DNA from 2 places in the Priestia sp. ST2 genome. Region 2 is predicted to be linked to the other one. Evidence: predicted binding sites of a transcription regulator. Region 2 holds the regulator's gene; the other holds the start of a gene.
The links. The regulator NrdR, encoded in region 2, represses ribonucleotide reductase genes. The targets are predictions, from matches to a motif close to AACACNATATATNGTGTT.

Region 1 (12,273 bases), 270 kb from region 2:
GTATCGTGGCGGCGATTTCGAATCATAACTTTGTTAACAAGCTCTTTTAAGTGTTCATCGTTTTGCAAAGAGCGTTTTTTAGCGGAAAATAATTCTTCGAAATAGTCTTTATTGCCGAGATGACCAGGCTTTAAAAGAGAGACTAAGTTAAAAATTTCTTCAATTCGATTTTGAATCGGTGTTGCGGTTAGCAACAGACAAAATTTCTTTTTTAGACTTTGCACAAATTCATAGTTTTTTGTTTTGTTGTTTTTAAGTTTATGAGCTTCATCAATGATGATGAGGTCGTAGTCTTGTTCTAGCACAATTTCTCGATGAGGAGAACGTTTTGCTGTATCAATTGAAGACACAACGATGTCACACTGATCCCACACGTATGATTTTCTTTGAGGGACTGCGGGAATATAAAATTTTTGGTTCAATTCCATAGCCCACTGTGAAACAAGCGAAGCTGGAACTAAAATGAGAACTTTTTTAACAAGTCCGCGAATCATATATTCCTTCAAAATTAACCCTGCTTCAATCGTTTTGCCCAGTCCTACTTCATCTGCTAAAATGGCTTTCCCATTCATTGTTTCAACTACTTGTTTGGCTACTTCGAGCTGATGAGGAAGCGGCGTTAAATCGGCTAGATGTTTTGGGCTTTGTAGTCCTTCAAATTCTGAGATAAGCGTTTGGTCTTCTATTTCATAGGCAAGTTTATACAAATCCCATGCAGACCAAGGGCCGTCTTGCTCCAATTTAGTTGAGAAGGCTGCTTCCCATGTTTCATCGATGTTTAATTTCACTTTCATGATAAAAATGCTCCTTTGTGAAAAATTTTTATTGAACAAATGATAAGAATCAGGTAGGATAAAAATATATTTAGAAAATTTGAAAAAGAAAATAGATTAGCACTTTACAAATGATTGTGTGAATAAAGATAGATACATCTTTCAGTAGTATGCCCAACTTTACCAACTTTATAGAAGCGAATGACGACACGGGGAGAGACTACTTGAATGTAGCGCCGAAGGAGCAAGCAATAAAATTGTGAATCTCTCAGGCAAAAAGACTCTTGTTTGACGCAGCTCTGGAGAGCGTCTATGCGTTTATAGACCACCCACGAGGCAAACCTATTCATTTATAGGTAAACTTTCAGGTGAAAAGGACAGAGACTTCCTACTAAATACAGTAGGGGGTTTTCTGTCCTTTTTTGTTTGGATAAATAGTGATCCCCACACTATTTGAAAACTCCCCGTTATGAAAAGTTTCACGTGAAAAAGAGGAGGACATAAATATGACAACAGAATTACACAAAACGCCGCTTTATGATACCTATCAAAAATATGGTGCCAAAACAATTGATTTTGGAGGATGGGCTCTTCCCGTTCAATTTTCTTCTATTAAAGAAGAGCATGAAGCTGTACGTACAAAGGCAGGCCTTTTTGATGTCTCTCATATGGGAGAAATTCTTGTAACAGGAGCTGATAGCTTAGCTTTTCTTCAGCACACGATGACAAATGACGTTTCTACCCTCGTAGATGGAAAAGCGCAGTATACGGCTATGTGTTATGAAGACGGAGGCACGGTAGATGATTTGCTGATTTATAAAAAAGCAGATCAAGAGTATTTGCTAGTCGTAAACGCTGCTAATATTCAAAAAGACTATGAGTGGCTGGTGTCTCACAAACAAGGAGATGTAACGCTCGTTAATCAGTCTGATGAAACTGCGCAGCTAGCTTTGCAAGGTCCTGTAGCAGAAAAAGTTTTACAAACGTTAACGAACGAAAATTTAGCTTTGTTAAAGCCATTTACATTTGCTGATGATGTAGAAGTAGCGAATGTAAAAGCTCTCGTTTCACGTACTGGGTACACCGGGGAAGATGGCTTTGAAATTTATTGTTCTTCAGCTGACGCAGCTCACTTGTGGACAGCTATTTTAGAAGCAGGCAGTGATGAAGGTGTGCTGCCTTGCGGATTAGGTGCTCGCGATACGCTTCGTTTTGAAGCTACTTTGGCTTTATATGGCCAAGAGCTTTCAAAAGATATTACGCCCATTGAAGCTCGAATTGGATTTGCAGTAAAGACGAACAAAGACAGCTTTATTGGAAAAGAAGTGTTAAAAGAACAGCGTGAAAGCGGGGCACCTCGTAAGCTGGTAGGAATTGAAATGATTGATAAAGGTATACCAAGACACGGTTACGAAGTACTTGCAGATGAAGAACAAATTGGATTTGTGACAACAGGTACACAGTCACCGACATTAAAGAAAAACATCGGTCTAGCACTATTGTCAGCAGAGTATACAGAGCTTGGTCAAGAAGTGGAAGTGCAGGTTCGGAAAAAGCGCTTAAAAGCAAAAGTGGTTTCAACACCTTTTTATAAACGTTCAAAGTAAGCTTTGGGGAGGAATTTAACATGTTACATCGCTATTTACCAATGACAGAACAAGATCAGCAGCAAATGTTAGCAGCAATTGGTGTTTCATCTGTTGATGATTTATTTTCAGATATTCCGCAGCGCGTTCGTTTTCAAGGAGAATACAATATTAAAAAAGCGGCTTCAGAGCCTCAGCTGTTAAAAGAATTAAATAGTATGGCTGCTAAAAATGCTCATTTAAAAGACTATGCTTCTTTTTTAGGAGCAGGAGTTTACGATCATTACATGCCGGTTATTGTTGATCATGTTATTTCTCGTTCGGAATTTTATACGGCCTATACTCCGTATCAACCGGAAATTTCTCAAGGAGAACTTCAGGCCATCTTTGAATTTCAAACAATGATTTGTGAGTTAACGGGGATGGACGTGGCTAATTCTTCTATGTATGACGGAGGAACTGCTTTAGCAGAAGCCGCTATGCTCAGTGCGGGTCAAACAAAAAAGAAAAAAGTACTTGTCTCTGCGGCTGTTCACCCTGAGTCAAAAGATGTGTTAAAAACGTATGCGAAGGGTCAATACATTGAAGTGGTAGAAATCCCTTCAGCAGACGGCGTAACAGATATGATTGCATTAGAAAAAGAGATGGGGAGTGACGTGGCAGCTGTTATTGTCCAGTATCCAAATTTCTACGGACAAATCGAGCCGTTAAAAGAAATTGAAGAAATTACCCATCAAGAAAAATGCATGTTTGTGGTTTCAAGCAATCCTTTATCATTAGGTTTACTTACGCCTCCTGGAGAATTCGGAGCTGATATTGTCATTGGAGATGCACAGCCATTTGGTATTCCAAGTCAATTTGGAGGCCCGCACTGCGGATACTTTGCAACTACGTCTAAGCTTATGCGAAAAATCCCAGGACGATTAGTAGGGCAAACGGTCGATGAAAACGGTAAGCGAGGGTTTGTTTTAACCCTTCAAGCGCGTGAACAGCATATACGCCGCGATAAAGCGACGTCTAACATTTGTTCAAATCAAGCGTTAAATGCTTTAGCAGCATCAGTTGCCATGACAGCTTTAGGCAAGCAAGGTGTAAAAGAAATGGCGCTGCAAAACTTATCAAAAACGCATTATGCATATGAAGCGTTAAAGGCAAAAGGGGTAAATGTAGCATTTGAAGGACCGTTTTTTAACGAATTAGTCGTGAAGCTTCCGGTTTCGGTAACAGAAGCAAACAATCATTTATTAGCATCAAAAATAATTGGCGGTTATGATCTTAGCCGTGATAACCAAGCGCTTGAAAATCACATGCTGCTTGCTTTTACAGAGCTCCGTACAAAAGAGGAAATTGACCAACTTGTAAATGAATTGGGGGATCTTCATGCTTAATCAAAATCAATCACTTATTTTTGAAAGCAGTAAAGAAGGACGAATCGGCTATTCATTGCCAGAGTTAGATGTGCCGCAAGTAAATGCTGAAGAACTGCTTGGGAAAGCGTATGTGCGTACCAAAGCTCCTGAGCTTCCTGAAGTATCAGAACTCGATATTATGCGTCATTACACCGCGCTTTCAAAACGAAATCACGGGGTAGACTCAGGGTTTTATCCGCTTGGTTCATGTACGATGAAATATAATCCCAAAGTGAATGAACAAGCAGCACGCATTGCTGGGTTTGCGCATATTCATCCGCTTCAAGATGAGCAAACGGTTCAAGGTGCTCTCGAACTTTTATATGATTTACAAGAGCATTTAACAGAAATTACAGGAATGGATGAAGTAACACTTCAGCCAGCAGCAGGTGCTCACGGCGAGTGGACCGGGCTTATGATGATTCGTGCCTATCATGAAGCAAATGGTGAGACGCAGCGAACAAAAGTCATTGTTCCAGACTCAGCTCACGGAACGAACCCGGCTTCGGCAACAGTTGCGGGATTTGAAACGGTGACGGTAAAATCAAACGAACATGGTTTAGTGGACTTAGAGGATTTACGCCGCGTAGTAGGAGAAGATACAGCCGCTTTAATGTTAACAAACCCAAATACGCTGGGATTATTTGAAGAAGATATTTTAGAAATGGCTGAAATTGTTCACGCAGCAGGTGGAAAGCTTTATTATGATGGTGCAAATTTAAACGCAGTATTAAGTAAAGCCCGTCCTGGAGATATGGGGTTTGACGTTGTTCATTTAAACCTTCATAAAACGTTTACAGGCCCTCATGGAGGAGGCGGTCCTGGCTCTGGTCCGGTAGGGGTAAAAGCAGAGTTAATTCCGTATTTGCCTAAACCAGTGCTTGTGAAAACAGAAGAAGGCTATCACTTTGACTATAACCGTCCTCAGTCAATTGGACGTGTAAAGCCGTTTTACGGCAACTTCGGTATCAACGTTCGCGCTTATACGTATATTCGTTCAATGGGTCCAGACGGCTTAAAAGCGGTGACGGAAAACGCTGTGCTAAATGCCAACTATATGATGCGTCGTTTAGCAGAACACTATGAGCTTCCGTTTGACCGTCACTGTAAGCACGAATTTGTTTTATCTGGAAAACGTCAGAAAAAGCTTGGCGTGCGCACATTGGATATTGCGAAACGACTGCTTGATTTTGGCTATCATCCGCCGACTATCTACTTCCCGCTTATCGTAGAAGAGTGCATGATGATCGAACCAACGGAAACGGAGTCGAAAGAAACGCTAGATGCGTTTATCGATGCGATGATTCAAATTGCAAAAGAAGCAGAAGAAACGCCTGAAGTCGTACAGGAAGCTCCGCATACAACGGTTGTGAAGCGCCTTGATGAAACGCTGGCAGCGAGAAAGCCAGTTCTTCGCTATCAGAAAGAACAGGCTGTTCAAAACGTCTAACAAAAAACCTCGCCCAAAGGCGAGGTTTTTCTATATACATACCATTATTTTTTCTTTTTCACTTTACCGTTCCACATTTTGAAGCCGCCTTTTAAATCATAGATTTCTTGAACACCGTGGCGACGAAGCATTTGTGCTGCGCGTCCTGTGCGCATTCCGCTTTGACAATAGATGTAGACAGGCTGATCTGGACGAAATTCTTTAATGCGCATACGGAACTGTGAAAGAGGAATATTTCGTGCGCCTAAAATATGTCCGTTTTCGAATTCATTCGGTTCACGAATATCAACTAGCTGTGCCTTGCGGTAGCCGCTGCGGAATTCTTCTTCAGTTAACGTTTTCATAATGCGACGTTGGACAAAGAACATAACGACAGAGTATATGATGATTACTCCAAGTAAAATGAGTACTGCTGTAATTGCTGACATGCTGATTCTTCCTTTCTTCGACAAAATCCATACTCTTATTATATAAGTGAATGAAATTAGAAGTAAAGCGATTTTGCCTTGAATCTAGCGGATTTCTTCCCGGAAATGAAAAAACTACCACATTTGAATTCACAGTTTTATGTTGCTCTTTGCTTTTCCTTAGCTCAATCTTTTGGTAGACTAAAAAACGGATTTATTTTTTATATTACATATAGCTGAGGATGAGGTAGATGAAAGCAAAGTGGAGATTTATTGATTCCAACAACCGTTCGCCTTATTACAATATGGCGTTAGATGAAGCGTTATTAGAATGGCATAGTAAAGGAGAAATTCCACCTACGATTCGTTTTTACGGATGGAACCCTCCAACGCTGTCAATCGGTTATTTTCAAAAAGCTGAAAAAGAAATTAACTTTGATAAAGTAAAAGAATTAGGGCTAGGCTTTGTAAGACGTCCAACGGGCGGCAGGGGCGTGCTTCACGATGAAGAGCTTACTTACAGCGTAATTGTATCTGAAGAGTATCCTAACATGCCCAAGACAGTTACAGAGGCATATCGCGTAATCTCTGAAGGTTTACTGGAAGGATTTCGTTCGTTAGGGCTCGAGGCTTATTTTGCTATTCCTCGTTCAGAAGAAGAAAAAAATAGCTTAAAAAACCCTCGTTCGTCCGTGTGCTTTGATGCTCCTTCTTGGTATGAACTAGTTGTAGAGGGCCGCAAGATTGCTGGAAGTGCCCAAACTAGACAAAAAGGAGTTATTCTACAGCACGGCTCTATTCTGTTAGAGATTGATGAAGATAAATTATTCAGCGTGTTTAATTATCCAAATGATCGCGTGAAAGAAAGAATGCAGCGCGCATTTCGTTCTAAAGCGGTAGCCATTAATGCAATTGCGGGCCGCAAAATCTCTATTGAAGAAGCAAAAGAAGCGTTTTATAAAGGATTTGCTTCTGCTCTTGATATCGATTTAGAACCGTATACACTGTCTGAAGAAGAGGAAGCATATGTAGAAGAACTAGCGCGCACAAAGTACGGATCGGATGAATGGAACTTTAAGCGCTAAACGGATGCCCATGGGAAATAGATAAAAGTGCAACTTCTTATAAGTTGCACTTTTTAGTGGAATTTTTAGAAACAATGCTTGGCTAATAGAATACATAGGGAAGAAAAGTCAAACACTTTTTTTACGAAAAAAAAAATATTTCACTTGACACCCTTCTATATGTAGATGTTTGGAGAAGTGTCAAATACTATATATTGAATTCGTCCAAGCCGTGTGGTAAGTTATTGATAGTTGATTGAAAAACTCTATTTCCTTTAAAAGGAAATAGAGTTAATAAATTTATAGATGTTCGATAGGTAAGGAGTTGTGAGAATGACTGTTTTGTTAAATCAAAAAGTGAATATGAATGTTGAAAAGCTCAATTCAGATATTGAACGCTTTCCGCAAGTACATCCGATTACACCGGATATGAAGTTGACTCATAAAGGTGTTTCAAGATTGGTAATGTTAGACCGCTATGCGTTTAAAGATACGGAAAAATTAACGTTATCAGAAGGAGATTTTGTTGTTCTAACCGTAAAGGAAGATCCAAAATTTCCAGCACGAGGACTTGGCTATGTGGAAAGCATTAATTTTGAGCAAAAAACCGCTGTTGTCAAGGTAGAAGATGAGTTTAGAGGAGCTTTATCGCCTGAAGAAGCAGAAAACGGATTAATCACTCGTTCTTTAGATGTCATTGAAAAACCTCTAGAAGTCTTCTACGAGCAAATTGCAAAACGTAATGCAACAGGCTTAGCTTCTGTGGAAAAAACAGAAGAAAAGCGCAAAGAGTGGTTTGAAAAGTTCTATCAAGAGCTTGTTCAGCTAAACTTTGTACCAGCTGGCCGCGTTCTTTACGGTGCAGGTGCTGATACGGACGTAACGTACTTCAACTGTTATGTAATGCCTTATGTAAAAGATTCACGTGAAGGTATTTCAGAACACCGCAAACAAGTAATGGAAATCATGAGCCGTGGAGGCGGTGTTGGAACGAATGGTTCAACTCTTCGTCCACGCAACACGCTGGCTCGCGGTGTAAACGGTAAATCATCTGGTTCGGTTTCATGGTTAGATGATATTGCTAAACTGACGCATCTTGTTGAGCAAGGTGGGTCACGTCGTGGGGCCCAAATGATCATGCTTGCCGACTGGCATCCTGACATTGTAGAATTTATTATTTCTAAAATGCAAAACCCTCGCATTTTACGTTTCTTAATTGAAAACACAAATGACGAAATGATTAAAAAACATGCGCAAGATAAATTGAAGTTCACGCCGCTAACAGAGTCTGAAGAAGCGATGTACCAAGGAATCATTAACTATAAACAAATTCCTGGTCTTGGTGGGTTCAGTGAAAAAATCATCAAACATGCAGAAGAAAAGCTGCAAACAGGCGGAACGTACAGCGTTCATAACTCAGAGTTTTTAACAGGAGCAAACATTTCTGTATGCTTAACAAAAGATTTTATGGATGCTGTTGAAAACGACGGAGAATACGAACTTCGCTTCCCAGACGTAGAAAGCTATTCAAAAGAAGAAATGGCTAACTACAATGAAAACTGGCACGAAGTAGGCGACGTGCGCGAATGGGCAAAACAAGGAAACAAAGTTCGTACGTATCGTACTATCCGTGCAAAAGAGCTATGGAACTTAATTAATATTTGTGCAACGTACTCAGCTGAACCAGGCATTTTCTTCTTTGACAATGCTAATGATATGACAAATGCTCAAGCATATGGTCAGCACGTTGTTGCAACAAATCCATGTGGTGAACAACCACTTGCACCATTCTCTGTCTGCAACTTAGCTGCTGTTAACCTAGCGCAAATGGCAGATAAAGAAACGAAAACTGTTAACTTTGAAAAGTTACGTCAAACGGTTGAAACAGGCGTTAGAATGCAAGATAACGTTATTGATGCAACTCCTTATTTCTTAGAAGAAAACCAAAAGCAAGCGCTTGGCGAACGCCGCGTTGGCCTTGGTGTAATGGGTCTTCACGATCTTCTTATTTATTGTGAAACAGAGTACGGCTCTGACAAAGGCAATGAGTTAGTAGATAAAGTGTTTGAAACAATTGCAACGACGGCTTACCGCGCGTCTGTAGAGCTTGGAAAAGAAAAAGGAAGCTTCCCGTTCTTAGTAGGCGAAACAGATGCTGAAACGGCTTCTTTACGTGAAGCATTCACAAATACAGGCTTCATGAAAAAAATGCCTGAAGATATTCGTGAAAACATTAAAGAGAACGGTATCCGAAACTCTCATTTATTAACAGTAGCGCCAACAGGCAGTACTGGAACAATGGTTGGAGTATCAACGGGTCTTGAACCTTATTTCTCATTCTCATACTTCCGAAGCGGCCGTTTAGGTAAATTTATTGAAGTAAAAGCTGATATCGTTCAAGAGTATTTAGATCAGCATCCAGAAGCAGATCCAAACAACCTTCCTGAATGGTTCATTTCAGCTATGGAACTTGCACCACAAGCTCACGCGGATGTGCAATGTGTGATTCAGCGCTGGATTGACAGTTCAATTAGTAAAACAGTAAACGCTCCTCGCGGTTACACGGTAGAGCAAGTTCAAAAAGTGTACGAGCGTCTGTATAAAGGCGGAGCAAAAGGCGGTACGGTGTACGTAGACGGCAGCCGTGATGCACAAGTCTTAACGCTAAAAGCAGAAGAAAATACGTTTGATGAAGAAATTGAAGCGCCAAAAGAAGAAACGAAACCGCACGTTGTGTTAGTTGATACAATTAATGAAATTCGTTCAACTGATGTAACAATCGGTTCTGAAGTAGGTAATACGTGTCCGGTTTGCCGTCAAGGAACGGTAGAAGAAATGGGCGGATGCAACACATGTACAAACTGTGGTGCACAGCTGAAATGCGGCCTTTAATTTTGAATATGATTGACTAGTAAAAGCTGACTCAAACGAGTCAGCTTTTATTATGTATAAAAATGGGGCATAAATAAGAAGCGAGATCGAACGGTTCTTGTATTTGAATAAGCATTGTAGTATGATTTTAATTGAATGTCTTTTATCCAGTTTTATCTTATGACATCGCTTTATTTACACGTTTTTTTCACATAGATTATCAAACATGAACACGATATCACTATAAGAAACAGACATTTATGACTTATTATTAGCAATACATAATATTAATTGGGGGAGATTTCATGCCTACACCGAGTATGGAAGATTATATTGAACAAATATATATGCTAATTGAAGATAAAGGATACGCTCGAGTGTCTGATATTGCTGATGCATTGGCGGTTCACCCCTCATCTGTAACGAAGATGGTTCAAAAGCTAGACAAAGATGAGTACTTAATTTATGAAAAATATCGAGGCCTTGTTTTAACAGCTAAGGGGCAGAAGATTGGAAAACGTCTTGTTTATCGCCACGAGCTTTTAGAGCAGCTGCTGCGCATCATTGGCGTAGATGAGAAAAATATTTATGATGACGTAGAAGGAATTGAACATCATTTAAGCTGGAATTCCATTGATCGAATTGGAGATTTGGTTCAATACTTTGAAGAAAATCATAACCGTATTCAAGATCTTCGCAATGTACAAAAACGAAATGAAGAAGAACAAAAATTATAAGAAAAAAGCAGCGGCCAATAGCGTCACTGCTTTTTTTCTTTTTATCATAACTTGTTGCTGAGTCGACTACAAATGTAGAGTGGGTAGTTTGGAGGAGAGGCTGTGTACGTCGACGGAGTGTTTTCAGGTGGCGGTATTAAAGGGCTTGCACTGATTGGCGCGTTACAAGCTCTAGAAGAAAAAGGCTTGATCTTTCGGCGGTTAGCCGGAACGAGTGCGGGTTCCATTATTTGTGCATTTGTAGCAGCCGGTTATACAAGTGAAGAAATTGTTGAAATGATGAATGAAATTGAGTTATCGTCTTTTTTAGATCAAAGAATGTCTTTTTTACCATCAAGCTTGACAAAGTGGCTGTTTTTATATTGGAAAATGGGATTATATAAAGGAGAAAGGCTTGAAAAGTGGATTGCTGAAAAATTGCGGAGCAGAGGAATTCGTACATTTGCTGATTTGCCTGATCAGTCGCTGCGTATTATTGCTTCAGATTTGACCAACAGTACGATGCTTGTTCTTCCAGATGATTTGCCTAAATATCAAATCGACCCGAATCGCTTTTCTGTAGCAAGAGCCGTTCGAATGAGCTGCAGCATTCCATATTTTTTTGAGCCGGTTAAATTAAAATCTAACCCAAGCAGTTTAATAGTTGACGGGGGCGTGTTAAGCAACTTTCCAATTTTTCTGTTTGATGATGATAAAAGTCTTAAGAAACGACCGGTAATTGGGGTGAAGCTGAGCCCGAAGGACGAAGAAAGGGAACGGAATAAAATTAAGAATGCCGTTGGTTTATTCAGTGCGCTTTTTGAGACGATGAAAGATGCGCACGATGCAAGACATATTTCAAAACGTCACGAAAAAAATATTATCTTTTTACCTGTTAATCAAGTTTTTGCGACAGAATTTACCCTCACAGAAGAACGGAAGGAAGAGCTGATTGCGTTTGGTAAAAAGCGTACAAGGGCATTTTTGAAAAAATGGTGCTATTAAAAAAACAAGGAGGTTTTTCTCCTTGTTTTTTTAAAAGAATGCTCTATTTTTCTTTTTTCCTTTTTTACCTTCGATGACGGTCAAGTGTGAGTTGTTTTTCTTTTTCTTTAGCGGTTTCGTTGATTTGGATACCGGGCGCTTATTTGAGCTTCGGTACGTATGCATATCAACTTTGTTGCTTCCTCGCTCTTTTTCTTTTTGACGCAGTTTTGATTGTTTTACTGCGCGCACATAGCCTCTATCTTGACCTTTTGTCTGAGAAGGGCGGAGAATAAACCGATAAACTAAGTAAAACAAAATGATAAACAGAAAAATATAACCTGCTTGACGTAATAAAACAGCTGGATCTGTAATCAACGTAAATGCAAAGCCAATGACTCCTAACCCGATTAGACCATATACAAGTGGTTTCACGAATGGACGTCTCATTTTGTTCACCTCCTAAAATAGTAAAAAAAGAAAGCAAAACGGTGTGGATTAGACAACTTGTTCGTCAGTGGTAGAAGAAAGTTCATTTTCAACGCGTAAAAGTTCTTTAAATGAAGCAATCGCAACTTCAACTTGATCATCTTTTGGTTCTTTGGTTGTTAAAAGCTGAAGCCATAAACCGGGATAACCTAAAAAGCGAAGAAGAGGGACATGACGAACTTTATTGGTTAACTGTAACACTTCAAATGATAAACCAAGGACAACTGGGATTAATGCAAGGCGATCCACAATTCGTAACCAAAGAGGATCCGTTGGAACGAGTAGGTAGACAAACATTCCTACAACTACGGTAAAGAGGATAAAGCTACTTCCGCAGCGATAATGAAGTCGAGATTGTGCTTGCACGGCTTCTACCGTAAGTTCAGCATTGTTTTCATATGCATTAATGACCTTGTGTTCTGCTCCATGATATTGAAACACCCGTTTAATAAGTGGCGTTTGTGAAATCACATAAATATAGCCAAGGAGCAATAATAGTTTAAATACTCCTTCAATAAAAACCT
Region 2 (12,273 bases):
ATTTCAACAGGAATGGCTAGAGACTTAATTCGTTCCATGACACGAGCGGCTTTGAGCTCTTCCTGCTCGCCTCTTTGGGTATAAGTCAAATGATGTTGTAGCTCTTTAAAATTTAAATTCGAGCTGAAAAATGTCGGCAAATTTTCGAGCATACGGAATTGTAAAATGGTTCCGAGCACATCGTCTCGCATCCAGCTCGTTACGGATTCTGCTCCGAGATCATCAAGCATAAGAACCGGTACTTTTTTGACATACTCTATTTTCTCATTGAAACTTTGATCTTGAAACGAACCTTTTAACTCACGCAAAAACTCAGGGACATACAGAATGGTAGATTTCACTTTCTTTTCAGCTAACGCATTGGCAATTGCTCCAAGAAAATACGTTTTCCCCACACCAAACGAACCATGTAAATATAAAGCTTTCATTTTCTTATTCGGCTCATATTCTCGCACAAAATCTCTTACTAGTTTAATGGCTTCAAATCTTCCCTGCTCAATTTCAATATCAGACATTGTTGCCTGTAAAATTTCTTTAGGCACGTACATACACTGAATAAAAGATTCTTGTTCTTTTCGCTCATCTTCTTGTACTTTTCTAGGACAGCGTTCATACTGTAAATCAATATTACGGCCTTTTACAACCAGCTGAGGGTGGTATCCTTTCACCATGTTGACACAGCTTTGCAGAGAAGGACACTTGTCACAGCATTTGCTTTGATCGATAAATTCATGCATCTTCATCAGACCTCGGTCAACCATTTGCTCATCTAACTCATGGCGATGCTCTTGCAAAAATGTTTTGACTTCGGGATTAGACAGGATACTGTTTCTTAATGCTTCTAAGCGTGCTTTAAAATCCTTTTTGTTCACTAACTGATTTAGTGAATCATTGATAGGCTTCATCTTTTTCACCTCATCTCTATCATACCTGCTTTTTATTCTTTATGCTTTTGTTTTAGCTCTTGATCTAACTGCTTGAGCTCTTCTTGTAGCTTTCGTTTTTCTTCTTCAAATCCGTCCACTTCTTTTGAAGGCTGCTTTTTCTCTTCTTTTTCTTCATCGCTCAGCCACTCTGGCACCATTTCTTTACGCACAATTTTTCGTCCAGCCGTTTTTTTATTTTGCTTTGCTTCGGTCCAATTCTGATATTCTTTCTGTTCATTTTTAGCTAAATTCATGGCATCTTGAACAGTTTGTACCTTTTTGCGCGCCCAGTGTCCAGCAATTTTCTCTACATAGCTCTTAGATAATTTCATATCGGATCTCAGCATCACGTAGTAAATTAGAACATTTACTACCCCTGGTGAAAGCTTTTGGTTAAACATCACTTCTTCGATCATTTGCAAATCTGCTTTTGAAGGCTCTGCTCCCCCGGAAAACTCGATCAAAAGCTGTCGAGGAGAAGTCACTTCAAGCTGTTGAATGAGCTGCTCTTCCTTTGTCTGCGGCTGCTTTTCCTGCATGGTACGAAGCATAGGCGGCTGAATTTGTTCGCTTAGATTTGGAAGTGCTTCTCCATTTTCAAATTGGTAAAAGGACTGTGCTGCTTTTCTAAGCAATTCAATATCAACTTGATCGTTCTCATTTAGCGAATCGAGCACCACATTTTTCATTTGAAGAGGATCGATACCGTATAAAAAGGCTAGCTTTTCAATCGCTTGTTTTACTTTAGATGTAATAGACCTTTTCGAAATCATTGAATCTGTTAGACCTGCTAAAAATAAATCAAAATCAAAGGAATCCGGGCTCATCTCAATAGAAGCGCGTTTGGAGGAATCCACAAAGTCCGTTTGAGCATCAGGAGAAAATACATCCTTGCTTTCAGACTGAAAACTTGGAGCCAGCTCCGTTGCTTTAACTGATTTAAATACATCGTTAAATGAATGCGTCACATCTTTGAACAATTGCTCATCGACGAGTGAATCTGAAAAATAATTTTTTACTTTTTGAAAGATAGATTTTCCGAGTCGGTTATATAAATATACATTTAACACGCCGTCGTTAAAAAACTGATGGGGCGTCAGAGGAGGAATGAGCTCATAAATGAACACACGAACATCATCTTCTTCCTTAATATATGTTTTTAACAAACCAATGCCTTCTAATTTTAACCGCTCATGGTAAATAGCTTTCAAATTAATTTGCATCATTGACATTAGATGATGATGCGTAGACTCTTTCCCCCATAAACGATCTTGTTCCAGCTCGCTCCATAACGTCATATACAGACCAAAGCACGTTGTACCCACCAACGGCTGATAGAGCATGGTTAAAATCTTTCGGTCGTATTCCTGCAGTATGCCGTTCGAACGAACAACATAACGATCGACCGGTATCATTTCTTTCCAATGTTGTTCTTTCATGTCGTTCCCTACCTACTTTTAAAGTAATAGAAATGACAAAAAAAGAGCCTAAAGAATACTTCAATAGCTCTTTTACAGTCGTTCCTTCTTAATTAAATCTTTTAATTCATCAATAAATACATTGATGTCTTTAAATTGTCGGTATACAGAAGCAAATCGAACATAAGAGACTTCATCGATAGCAGCTAATCGCTCCATCACCATTTCTCCTACAACATCTGACTGCACCTCTGATGTACCCTGACTGCGCAGCTCTGTTTCAATATCGTGTACCGTATCTTCTAATTGTTTTAAGCTTACTTGGCGTTTTTCACACGCCTTAATTAACCCTCGAAGGATTTTGTCTTTGCTGAACTCTTCTCTCGCTCCATCTTTTTTTACAACAATTAACGGAAGTTCTTCTACTTTCTCAAAAGTTGTAAAACGATAGTGACACTCTTCGCATTCACGTCTTCTACGAATAGAGCGGCCTTCTTCTACAGGGCGCGAGTCCAGCACTCTCGTTCCATTGTAATGACAGGATGGGCACTTCATATTCTCAGCTCCAATAATAAACCTTGTTTTTCTTTTTATTTTCTCTTATATAAGTTAATTTCCATCTATGTTAGCCGGCTATTCGCCATTTATTATGATTTTTATCATCATTTCCTTTAACAAACACGATGCTGTATTAAAGGATTTGCTTTATTCCATCTTATAGAAAACAAGGCTTGAATACAAGTAAAGGAAAAGGAATTTCCCCATTTTATTTCCTGAAATTCAAAAATGATAAGGAACTTACGAAGAAAGAGGAATGAGTTTTTGATCAAAGCTCTTATAAAGCGTACGTACAAGTTCTTTACTAAAACCAAAATCAACCGGCACCACTTTTGATTCTGTTGTAGCAGAAAAATCGATAGCGGTTTCAAGAGGACGTACGTTAATAATGGTAATCACAACAAAAGCTTTTCTTCCTTTTACAACGTTTAAGCTAATCTCTCCTCGCTCTTCATATGCAGCAAGTATCTCTATCCCTTGCATGTGCTTCAACATTTCATGAACTTGCTTAAATGCATTCCCAGCTGTTGTTTTGTAATAATGCGTTTTTAGAGTCGGATCTGAATGGTAATCGCTTGTTTCCACATGATTAGAAAATAAAGATTTAACTGCTTGTACTACCCCCATGTTGTTATCCCCTTTGTTTTTGCGTATTAAAAATTTATATACTAAAAAGAGGTGTGTAATACACCTCTTAACTTACGTAATCAATCGACACTATTAAAGTGCATTCGCTTTAGTTTGTTTTACCTGAACAGGACCCATTCCACGTGGCAATTCAATTGTTTCACGTGTCTGTGCACTTAGAGCATCTGCAATATAATCTGCTGCGATTGTAGGATCTAAATGACCACAAGTATAAACATCGATACTTGCATAACCATGCTCTGGGAAGCTGTGAATCGTTAAATGTGATTCTGAAATAATAACAACGCCACTTACACCTTGAGGTGCAAATTTATGGAACGCTACTTCGCGAACTTCCGCACCGGATTTTAAAGCTGCATCAACAAACGTTTTTTCAATATAATCAATATCATTTAACTTATCGAAATCGCATCCCCATAATTCTGAGATGACATGACGACCCATTGTTTCCATAATGATATTTCCCCCTTTAACAATTTTTAATCGTTAAACATGAAGTTCTTTCGCCATATAGCATGTTAACTACCACGGGGGAAAGTTAGTCCAAAGAGGTCCTAACCCTTTAAGTAGCCACATCACCGAAAGGTACACAAGAAGTTCACGAAACATAGTATACTTTGTTTACATTTATTTTGCAATACGTGTTTTGATTTTATTAAAGATTGTTCTTGCAGATAGACCTATACAAATTACCCCTGTATTCTCGTGAGACAGTGTGTAAAAGCTGCTAAACGACTATTAATTTTTTATTAAAATTGAGGAAAATAAACACCCCTTTGCATGCTTATCTTATTGCTTTTCCCTATTCTTTTGGATAAAAACAAAAAAAACAGGGCGACAGCTCCCTGTTTTTTTAAAAGCAATCAATAGCTTTCTTAGCTTACTCTTATTTTTGATCCATTACGCATTTCTGCAGCAATATATCTTACCAAATCGACTACGCGCTGAGAGTAGCCCCACTCGTTATCGTACCAAGCTAACACTTTAATTTTATGATCTTCCATTACGATTGTGGATAGTCCATCTACAATAGCTGAATGAGGATTTGTATTAAAGTCAATTGATACGAGTGGTTCCATTGTTAAATTTAAAATATTCTTTAATGGTCCTTCAGCAGCTTTAATAAACGCTAAATTAACATCTTCCATCGTCACAGGTTTCCTTACATCCACAACTAAATCGACAAGCGATACGTTCGGCGTTGGCACACGAAGCGCCATCCCATGAAGTTTTCCTTTTAAATGAGGAAGAACTAATGAAAGTGCCTTGGCTGCTCCAGTGGTTGTAGGAATAATTGATTGAGCACACGCACGGGCTCTTCGCAAATCTTTATGCGGATTATCGATATTCTTTTGATCATTTGTATATGCATGAACGGTCGTCATTAAACCGTTTTCAATTGTGAACGCTTCGTCTAGTACCTTGACAACTGGAGCTAGACAATTTGTCGTACAAGAGGCATTGGAAATAATGTTATGCTGATTCACATCAAACTCTCGTTCGTTTACGCCCATCACAATGGTGATATCTTCTTGTTTACCCGGTGCCGTTAAGACAACTTTTTTCGCACCTGCTTCAATATGTAACTGCGCTTTTTCTCTTGAATTAAATTTTCCCGTTGCTTCAACAACTAGATCAATCCCAAGCTCTTTCCAAGGCAAATTCAGCGGATCACGTGAATTTAATAGCTGAATTCTTTTACCGTTAACAATCAGCGCATCATCATCACATTTGACATCTCCATTAAATGCTCCGTGTATAGAGTCATATTTGATTAAATGTGCTAACGTTTCTGCTGGATAAGATGCATTTATTGCAATAATATCCAAATTTTCCTCTGTAATCGCTGTGCGAAACACCATTCTTCCTATTCTCCCAAAACCATTAATGGCAATACGTGCTTTCATGGCTATACCCCTCTCTATATGTGTTATACTATTTAACTTTTTATATTGAATAGTATAACATAAATATTTAAAAAGTGAATAATATTAATTTTTTTTAATAAATTATTTTAATTGAGTTTTACTATATGTATATAGCGAGAACAGATATTTAACACATTCTTTTTTAGAAGCCCTTAAATATTCCCAATAAAAAAAGAGTGAATGCAATCATTCACTCTTTAATCTAGCCATAGGGCTAATATACTTAAAAGCTGTTGTTTTGTTTCTTCCACAGGACCGTTGTTATTGATCACCGCATCGGCTAAGGCTACTTTTTGAATCAATGGCAGCTGTGCATGGATACGCGCATAGGCATCCTCCGCCGAGAGGTTATTACGCGACTTTAACCTTTCTAGCTGCACAGACTCATCGACATATACAACTACTACTCTATCGACTAAATGTGTCAAATCGCTTTCAAACAGCAGCGGAATATCTAATACAACGGCTTCGTAACCTTCCTCTATATAGCTTTCCTTTTGAGAAAGCATTTCTTTTCTTACGGCAGGATGTACAATTGCATTCAACTTTTTACGTTCTTCCTCTTGATAAAACACAATTTCCCCTAAAGCCGCTCGATTGATCTCCGCGTTCTCGTGAAGAATAGAACGGCCGAACGTCTCGACAATTTGTTTGTATGCTTCTTTTCCTGGTTCTACGACTTCTTTTGCAATGTGATCAGCGTCGATTACTGGAATATTGATATCTCGTAGCATTCCGGTTACCGTGCTTTTCCCGCTTGCAATTCCGCCTGTTAATCCAATTACAATTGACATTGGCCTCTCCTTTATCTCTTTATTTAAAATCTAAAAATACCTAAAATAATGAGCAGAACTCCTGGTACAAATGAGAACATTTTCATCCATGATAAACGTGAAAAAACCTTGCCAAATTGTATGCCCGCACTTAAAAAAAGAGAACTCATAAGAGCTACAGCAATTGCTAGAGCATACGGCGAATAACCTAATAAAGCCGCTCCAAACCCCGCTCCAAATGCATCAAGAGATAATGCAATTCCAAGTATAAATGCTTCAATACCATTGATGGAACCTGAATTATCTAAATCTGCTGCAATTGGCTTTTTTAATACGTTAATGACTAGGCCAATTGACTTAATTTCAATTTTTACTAATGTTTTTTCTTCTTTTACTCGAGGTGAATCTGCCGGACAAAAAAACTGGTATAAAATCCACATCCCAAGCAGAACAAGAATACCTCCGCCTACTTTATTTAGTACATCCACTGAAAATAGATGCGTAAGTACTTTTCCTAAAAACATAGAAAACATTAAAGAAAATGCTGAGCAACATGAAATAATAAAAATGGATTTCAGCGGGATTTTCACCTTTCGAAGTCCGTATGTCAGGCCAACACTAAAGCTGTCAAGACTTACGGCAAAAGCAAGAATAAGTAAAGAAAATGTTATCATGATGAGAGGACTCCTTTCCTTTCTGTCTATACGTAGTATATGAAAGGAGCCCATCCATTGTTATTTTTTATCCGGCTGACAATTTGGGCAGATATGTGTTCCTCTACCGCCTACAACAAATTTTTCAATTGGGGTACCGCACATTTTACAGGATTCGCCTTTTCTTCCGTACACATAAAGCTGCTGCTGAAACATGCCTATTTGTCCCTGTGTGTTTACATACGTGCGAATGGTGCTGCCTCCTTGTTTCACAGCTTCTTGAAGAGTCGCTACAATTTCTTCGTACAATTTTTCATACTCTTCGTCTGTTAATTGGCTGGCCACTCGTTCAGGATGAATCCCTGCGCGAAACAGTGCTTCATCTACATAAATATTTCCAAGGCCAACCACGACATTTTGATCGAGTAAAACCGGCTTGATTTTTCGAGAGGTTTTGCCGATTCTCATTTTTAATTGACTAGGATTAAATGTTTCGTCAAACGGTTCAGGTCCAAGGCCAATAAGAGGAGGAAACAGATCTTCCTCTCCCTTTTTAAATAAGTGCATAGTACCAAACTTCCTTACATCCCGGTATCGCAATTCCGTTCCATCCGTGAAGTGAAAAAAGACGTGTACATGCTTATCTGGTTCTTCTGCATTCTCATGGAGAGCATATTTCCCTTCCATACGCAAATGAGAAACCATCGTATAATCATCGAGCACAATTTTCAAAAATTTACCTCTGCGTTCAACATCTCGAATGGTTTGTCCAACAAGCGCATCACAAAACTGTTCAACTTGTTCAGGACGTTTGATAATATTAGGCCATTTAACTGTTACACGCTCAATGGTCTTTCCACTGGCTAATTCAATTAACGTACGTCTGACGGTTTCAACTTCTGGTAATTCTGGCACGTTTGTCACATCCTTTTTCCACTACTTTGCTTCGTACCAAGTCTTTCCGTAAGAATAATCTACTTTCAACGGAACTTCTAACTCTAAAGCGTTCTCCATTACTTCTGGTACGATTTTCTCTAAAATTTTAATTTCTTCTTCTGGGGCTTCAAAAATCAGCTCATCGTGTACTTGAAGCAGCAGCTTAGCCTGAAGATTTTCATCTTTTAAGCGCTTATCCATTTCAATCATTGCTTTTTTAATAATATCAGCTGCCGTCCCTTGGATAGGCGTATTCATAGCCGTACGCTCAGCGAAGCTGCGGAGGTTAAAATTTCGGCTCGTGATTTCAGGCAAGTAACGTCGGCGGTGCAAGAGCGTTGTTACATATCCCTTTTCTTTTGCATCGCGTACAATCGTATCCATATACTCCTGTACACCAGGGAAGCTTTTTAAATAGCGTTCAATAAAAGTAGCCGCTGCTTTTCTTGTAATTCCTAAACTTTGCGATAAACCGTAATCACTGATGCCATAGACGATTCCAAAGTTAACTGCTTTAGCCTGGCGGCGCATATTGGACGTTACTTCTTCTCTTTCGACGTGGAACACATCCATCGCTGTTTTCGTATGAATATCTAAGTCATGCTTAAACGCATCAATTAGCTTTTCATCATCTGCAATATGAGCCAGTACGCGCAGCTCAATTTGTGAATAATCCGCTGCAAATATCAACCAATCAGGCTGTGAAGGCACAAACGCACCTCTTATTTTTTTACCTTCTTCAAGACGAATCGGGATGTTTTGCAAGTTAGGATCTACTGAGCTTAATCTTCCCGTTTGAGTTAACGTTTGATTAAAGCGGGTATGAACTTTTCCATCGCTTTCATGAATAACCTTTTTTAATCCTTCAATATACGTAGACTGTAATTTTCCTAGCTGACGGTATTGTAAAATCTCTGGGATAATATCATGGGTACTAGCTAATTGCTCTAATACATCAGCTGATGTGGAATAGCCTGTTTTTGTTTTCTTTATGACCGGAAGCTGCATTTTTTCAAAAAGAACAACTCCTAGCTGCTTTGGCGAATTAATATTGAATTCTTGTCCAGCGTATTCGTAGATTTTCGCTTCAATTTTTTCAAGCTGCTCTCGAAGATCTTCACCCATTTCATCCAAACGCGCGCGGTCAATTTTCACCCCTTGATATTCCATATCAGCAAGGACAATGGCAAGAGGCATTTCAAGCTTCTCAAACAGCTCAAACTGTTCATTTTCCACCAATTCTTTTTCTAACACTTCTTTTAAATAAGCTACGGCGGCTGCTTTTCTTACAACATGCTCAGCTAGCTGAGCAGCTTCTGCAATGCTTCGCTTAGCTCCTTTTCCATACACAGCTTCATCTGATTGCACTTGATGGTATCCTTTTAATTTTGCAATTGTCGCTAGGTCATCATTTGCCTCAGCAGGATTCAAGATGTAAGAAGCAATCATTACATCATGTTCAATTCCTTTAATTTCATGCCCCGCCCATTTTAATGATACAATCGTACGTTTCCCATTAAACACCGTCTTTTTTACACGTCCATCTTCTAACCATGCTTTAAATTTAGAAGATGAAAGAGCTGTATCTTTATCAATAAAATAGTGACCATTTTTGTTGCTGATTCCAAAACCGAGCAGCTGATTGTGATGGTAGTTTTCTTCATACCCTTCTACGATCAGAGCTGCTTCGCTTGTTAACATATCATCGTGAACTTCCTGCGCTATTTCAAACGTTAGTTCTTCAAAATCTGCTTCCTCTTCTGCTGATTCACCAAATTTAGCAAGCAAAGAATTAAACCCAAGCTCTTTAAATAATGAGATGACCTTTGAAGATTCAAACCCGTCATACTTTGCATCTTCTACAGATACTTCAAGAGGCGCTTCGCAATAAATAGTTGCAAGCTTTTTACTCATGATAGCTGATTCACGATTATCTTCTAGCTTTTCTTTTAATTTTTTACCGCTGACTTGATCGATAGATTTCAATACATTTTCAACCGTTTCGAACTCTTTTAATAACTTTAAGGCTGTTTTTTCGCCGACTCCGGGCACGCCTGGGATATTATCCGAGCTGTCCCCCATAAGGCCTTTCATATCAATAATTTGTGCAGCCGTAATACCATACTTTTCATCAATGGCTGCAGGCGTATAGGAATCGACATCCGTAATTCCTTTTCTCGTAATATCTACGGTTACATGTTCTGACACAAGCTGAAGTAAATCTTTATCACCAGAAATGACTTTTACGGCCATTCCTTTTTGTTCAGCTTGTTTTGAAAGCGTACCGATAATATCATCTGCTTCATAATCAGGCAGTTCATAGCGCTTAATCCCATATGCATCTAATAACTCACGAATAAAGGGAAACTGCTCTGAAAGTTCAGGAGGCGTCTTTTGTCTTCCTCCTTTGTATTCTGTAAATGTTTTGTGGCGAAACGTTGTTTTCCCTGCATCAAATGCCACAAGTAAATGTGTCGGCTTCTCTTCCTCTAAGATACGTGTCAGCATTGTAGTAAAGCCATATATGGCATTTGTATGTATTCCTTTATCATTGTTTAAAAGCGGCAAAGCAAAAAATGCACGGTAGGCAATACTATTCCCGTCAATTAATACTAGTTTTTGTGTCATTCATGTTCCTCCATTTCGCTCTCTTCTTATCTTACCTTTATTTTAGCAAACAATAAGCTTTAAGGACAAAAAGTAATCTTGAGTTCAACGTTTTATTTTCATGTGGTGATAAGATCTGTACATCATAAAATAAAAACACCGCCTAGTTATTTTAGGCGGTGTAACATGTGAATGGATAGAAATTGTCAAAAAGAATCGGCGAAAATAGCACGGTTAAAGCTATTTTCGCCTTACACATTGGCTCCTTGGATGAAGGGGTTTCCATGAAAAATTGTATCAATTAATTATTAAGCTACATTAAATAAATTGTAAAAGGAACGTAAACATTTTACATCTGCGGCAAATACTTGTGCAGCTTGACCGAAAAAGTTGTCCCTTTATTGACTTCACTTTTCACTTCAATTTCCCCTTTATGAGCTTCAACGAGATGTTTAACAATTGCTAATCCAAGACCTGTTCCTCCGGAATTACGGCTTCTTGCTTTATCTACTCGGTAAAAGCGCTCAAAAATACGTGAAATTTCATCAGAATCAATACCGATACCTGTATCTTGAACATGAACCGTAATCGTTTCTTCTTCCTCTTCAAGCGAAACGTGAACAGTTCCTTCAGGCATTGTATACATGAGCGCATTGCCGATTAAGTTAACAAACACTTGCATAAGGCGCTGACTGTCACCATCAATCCACGCTTCTTCAGGAAGCGTATCTAACGTTAGCGTGATTTCTTTTTCAGTCGCTCGGTTTGATAGCACTGTTATGACCTCATAGAGAAGGGTATTCAAATCTACTGGATGGATGCTTAGCTTAAACCCTTGCTGTTCAACTTTAGACAAATCTAAAAGATCTTGAATCAGACTCTCCATGCGCTGACTTTCCGTTAAAATGATCGATAGAAACTGCTGGCGCAGCTGTGGATCTTCCATGGCACCGTCTAACAATGTCTCACTAAACCCTTTTATAGACGTAATAGGAGTTTTTAGTTCATGAGACACATTTGCTACAAAGTCACGGCGAACTTGTTCTAGCTTTTTCAGCTCGGTAATATCATGGAAAACAAGCACAATCCCTTTCCATTCATCGTTTAAGCCAATAATCGGCGCTCCGTAAACATCAAAATATCTTCGTTCAATATTTAAAGGGAGAACCACTTGTTTTCGAACCTTTACTTCCGTCATAAATATTTTTTCCACAAGCTTAATGATTTCTTTATGCTCAAATACCTCGTAATACAAATGATAAAGGAAGTCATCCGGATGTATATGAAACTGCTCTTTATAAGCTCGATTCACTAAGTTTATATAGCCTCTACTATCGATAAGAAGCATGCCGCTTCCCATATTTTCAATTAGCGTGCGCAGCCTGTCCTGCTGCATTTCTTGATTAGTGATAGACTCTTGCAGATTACGAGCAAGTGCGTTAATAGACTGACTCAGCATCCCTGTTTCATCTACATAATCTTCATATGTACGAGCTTTATAATTCCCTTTTGCAAGTTCCATAGCCACTTTGGTTGCCGATTCAATAGGACGGGTATAGCGTCCCATAATCTTTACACCTAAGAGTAAAATCACAATCAAAGCTAGACCTAAGCTTCCAATAAGAAGGCCCCAAATTTGCTGATTTACTTGTTTTAATGAATCAAACGATGTACTCAGCACAACAAATCCCTCTTGCTTACCTTCTATAATAAGCGGGATGCCATAATAATATAAGTCGTAATCTTCTTTAATTTGATCAAAGCTTTTTTTACTGTTTAACTGCTTTTTTAATACTTGTTGGATTACGATACTTTTTTCGATTCTT

Region 1: AC0KUU_RS02110 (vitamin B12-dependent ribonucleotide reductase) is a predicted target of NrdR. The motif match lies at 6,894-6,911, and genes of this name have one in related genera.

Annotation. Positions count from the first base shown of each region.
Region 1 is NZ_JBVVNT010000001.1:405,224-417,496, forward strand. Features, by position in the region: gene AC0KUU_RS02080 (DEAD/DEAH box helicase) at 1-794, opposite strand, end outside; glycine riboswitch at 975-1,067, shown strand; gene gcvT (glycine cleavage system aminomethyltransferase GcvT) at 1,280-2,380, shown strand; gene gcvPA (aminomethyl-transferring glycine dehydrogenase subunit GcvPA) at 2,401-3,747, shown strand; gene gcvPB (aminomethyl-transferring glycine dehydrogenase subunit GcvPB) at 3,740-5,218, shown strand; gene AC0KUU_RS02100 (rhodanese-like domain-containing protein) at 5,263-5,646, opposite strand; gene AC0KUU_RS02105 (lipoate--protein ligase family protein) at 5,877-6,710, shown strand; gene AC0KUU_RS02110 (vitamin B12-dependent ribonucleotide reductase) at 7,023-9,581, shown strand; gene mntR (transcriptional regulator MntR) at 9,866-10,297, shown strand; gene AC0KUU_RS02120 (patatin-like phospholipase family protein) at 10,400-11,281, shown strand; gene AC0KUU_RS02125 (SA1362 family protein) at 11,312-11,710, opposite strand; gene AC0KUU_RS02130 (DUF1385 domain-containing protein) at 11,759-12,273, opposite strand, start outside.
Region 2 is NZ_JBVVNT010000001.1:137,608-149,880, reverse strand. Features, by position in the region: gene dnaI (primosomal protein DnaI) at 1-905, opposite strand, end outside; gene AC0KUU_RS00735 (replication initiation and membrane attachment family protein) at 938-2,365, opposite strand; gene nrdR (transcriptional regulator NrdR) at 2,438-2,899, opposite strand; gene AC0KUU_RS00725 (hypothetical protein) at 3,143-3,529, opposite strand; gene speD (adenosylmethionine decarboxylase) at 3,623-4,003, opposite strand; gene AC0KUU_RS00715 (glyceraldehyde-3-phosphate dehydrogenase) at 4,426-5,457, opposite strand; gene coaE (dephospho-CoA kinase) at 5,676-6,272, opposite strand; gene ytaF (sporulation membrane protein YtaF) at 6,296-6,925, opposite strand; gene mutM (DNA-formamidopyrimidine glycosylase) at 6,986-7,819, opposite strand; gene polA (DNA polymerase I) at 7,841-10,468, opposite strand; gene pnpS (two-component system histidine kinase PnpS) at 10,797-12,273, opposite strand, start outside.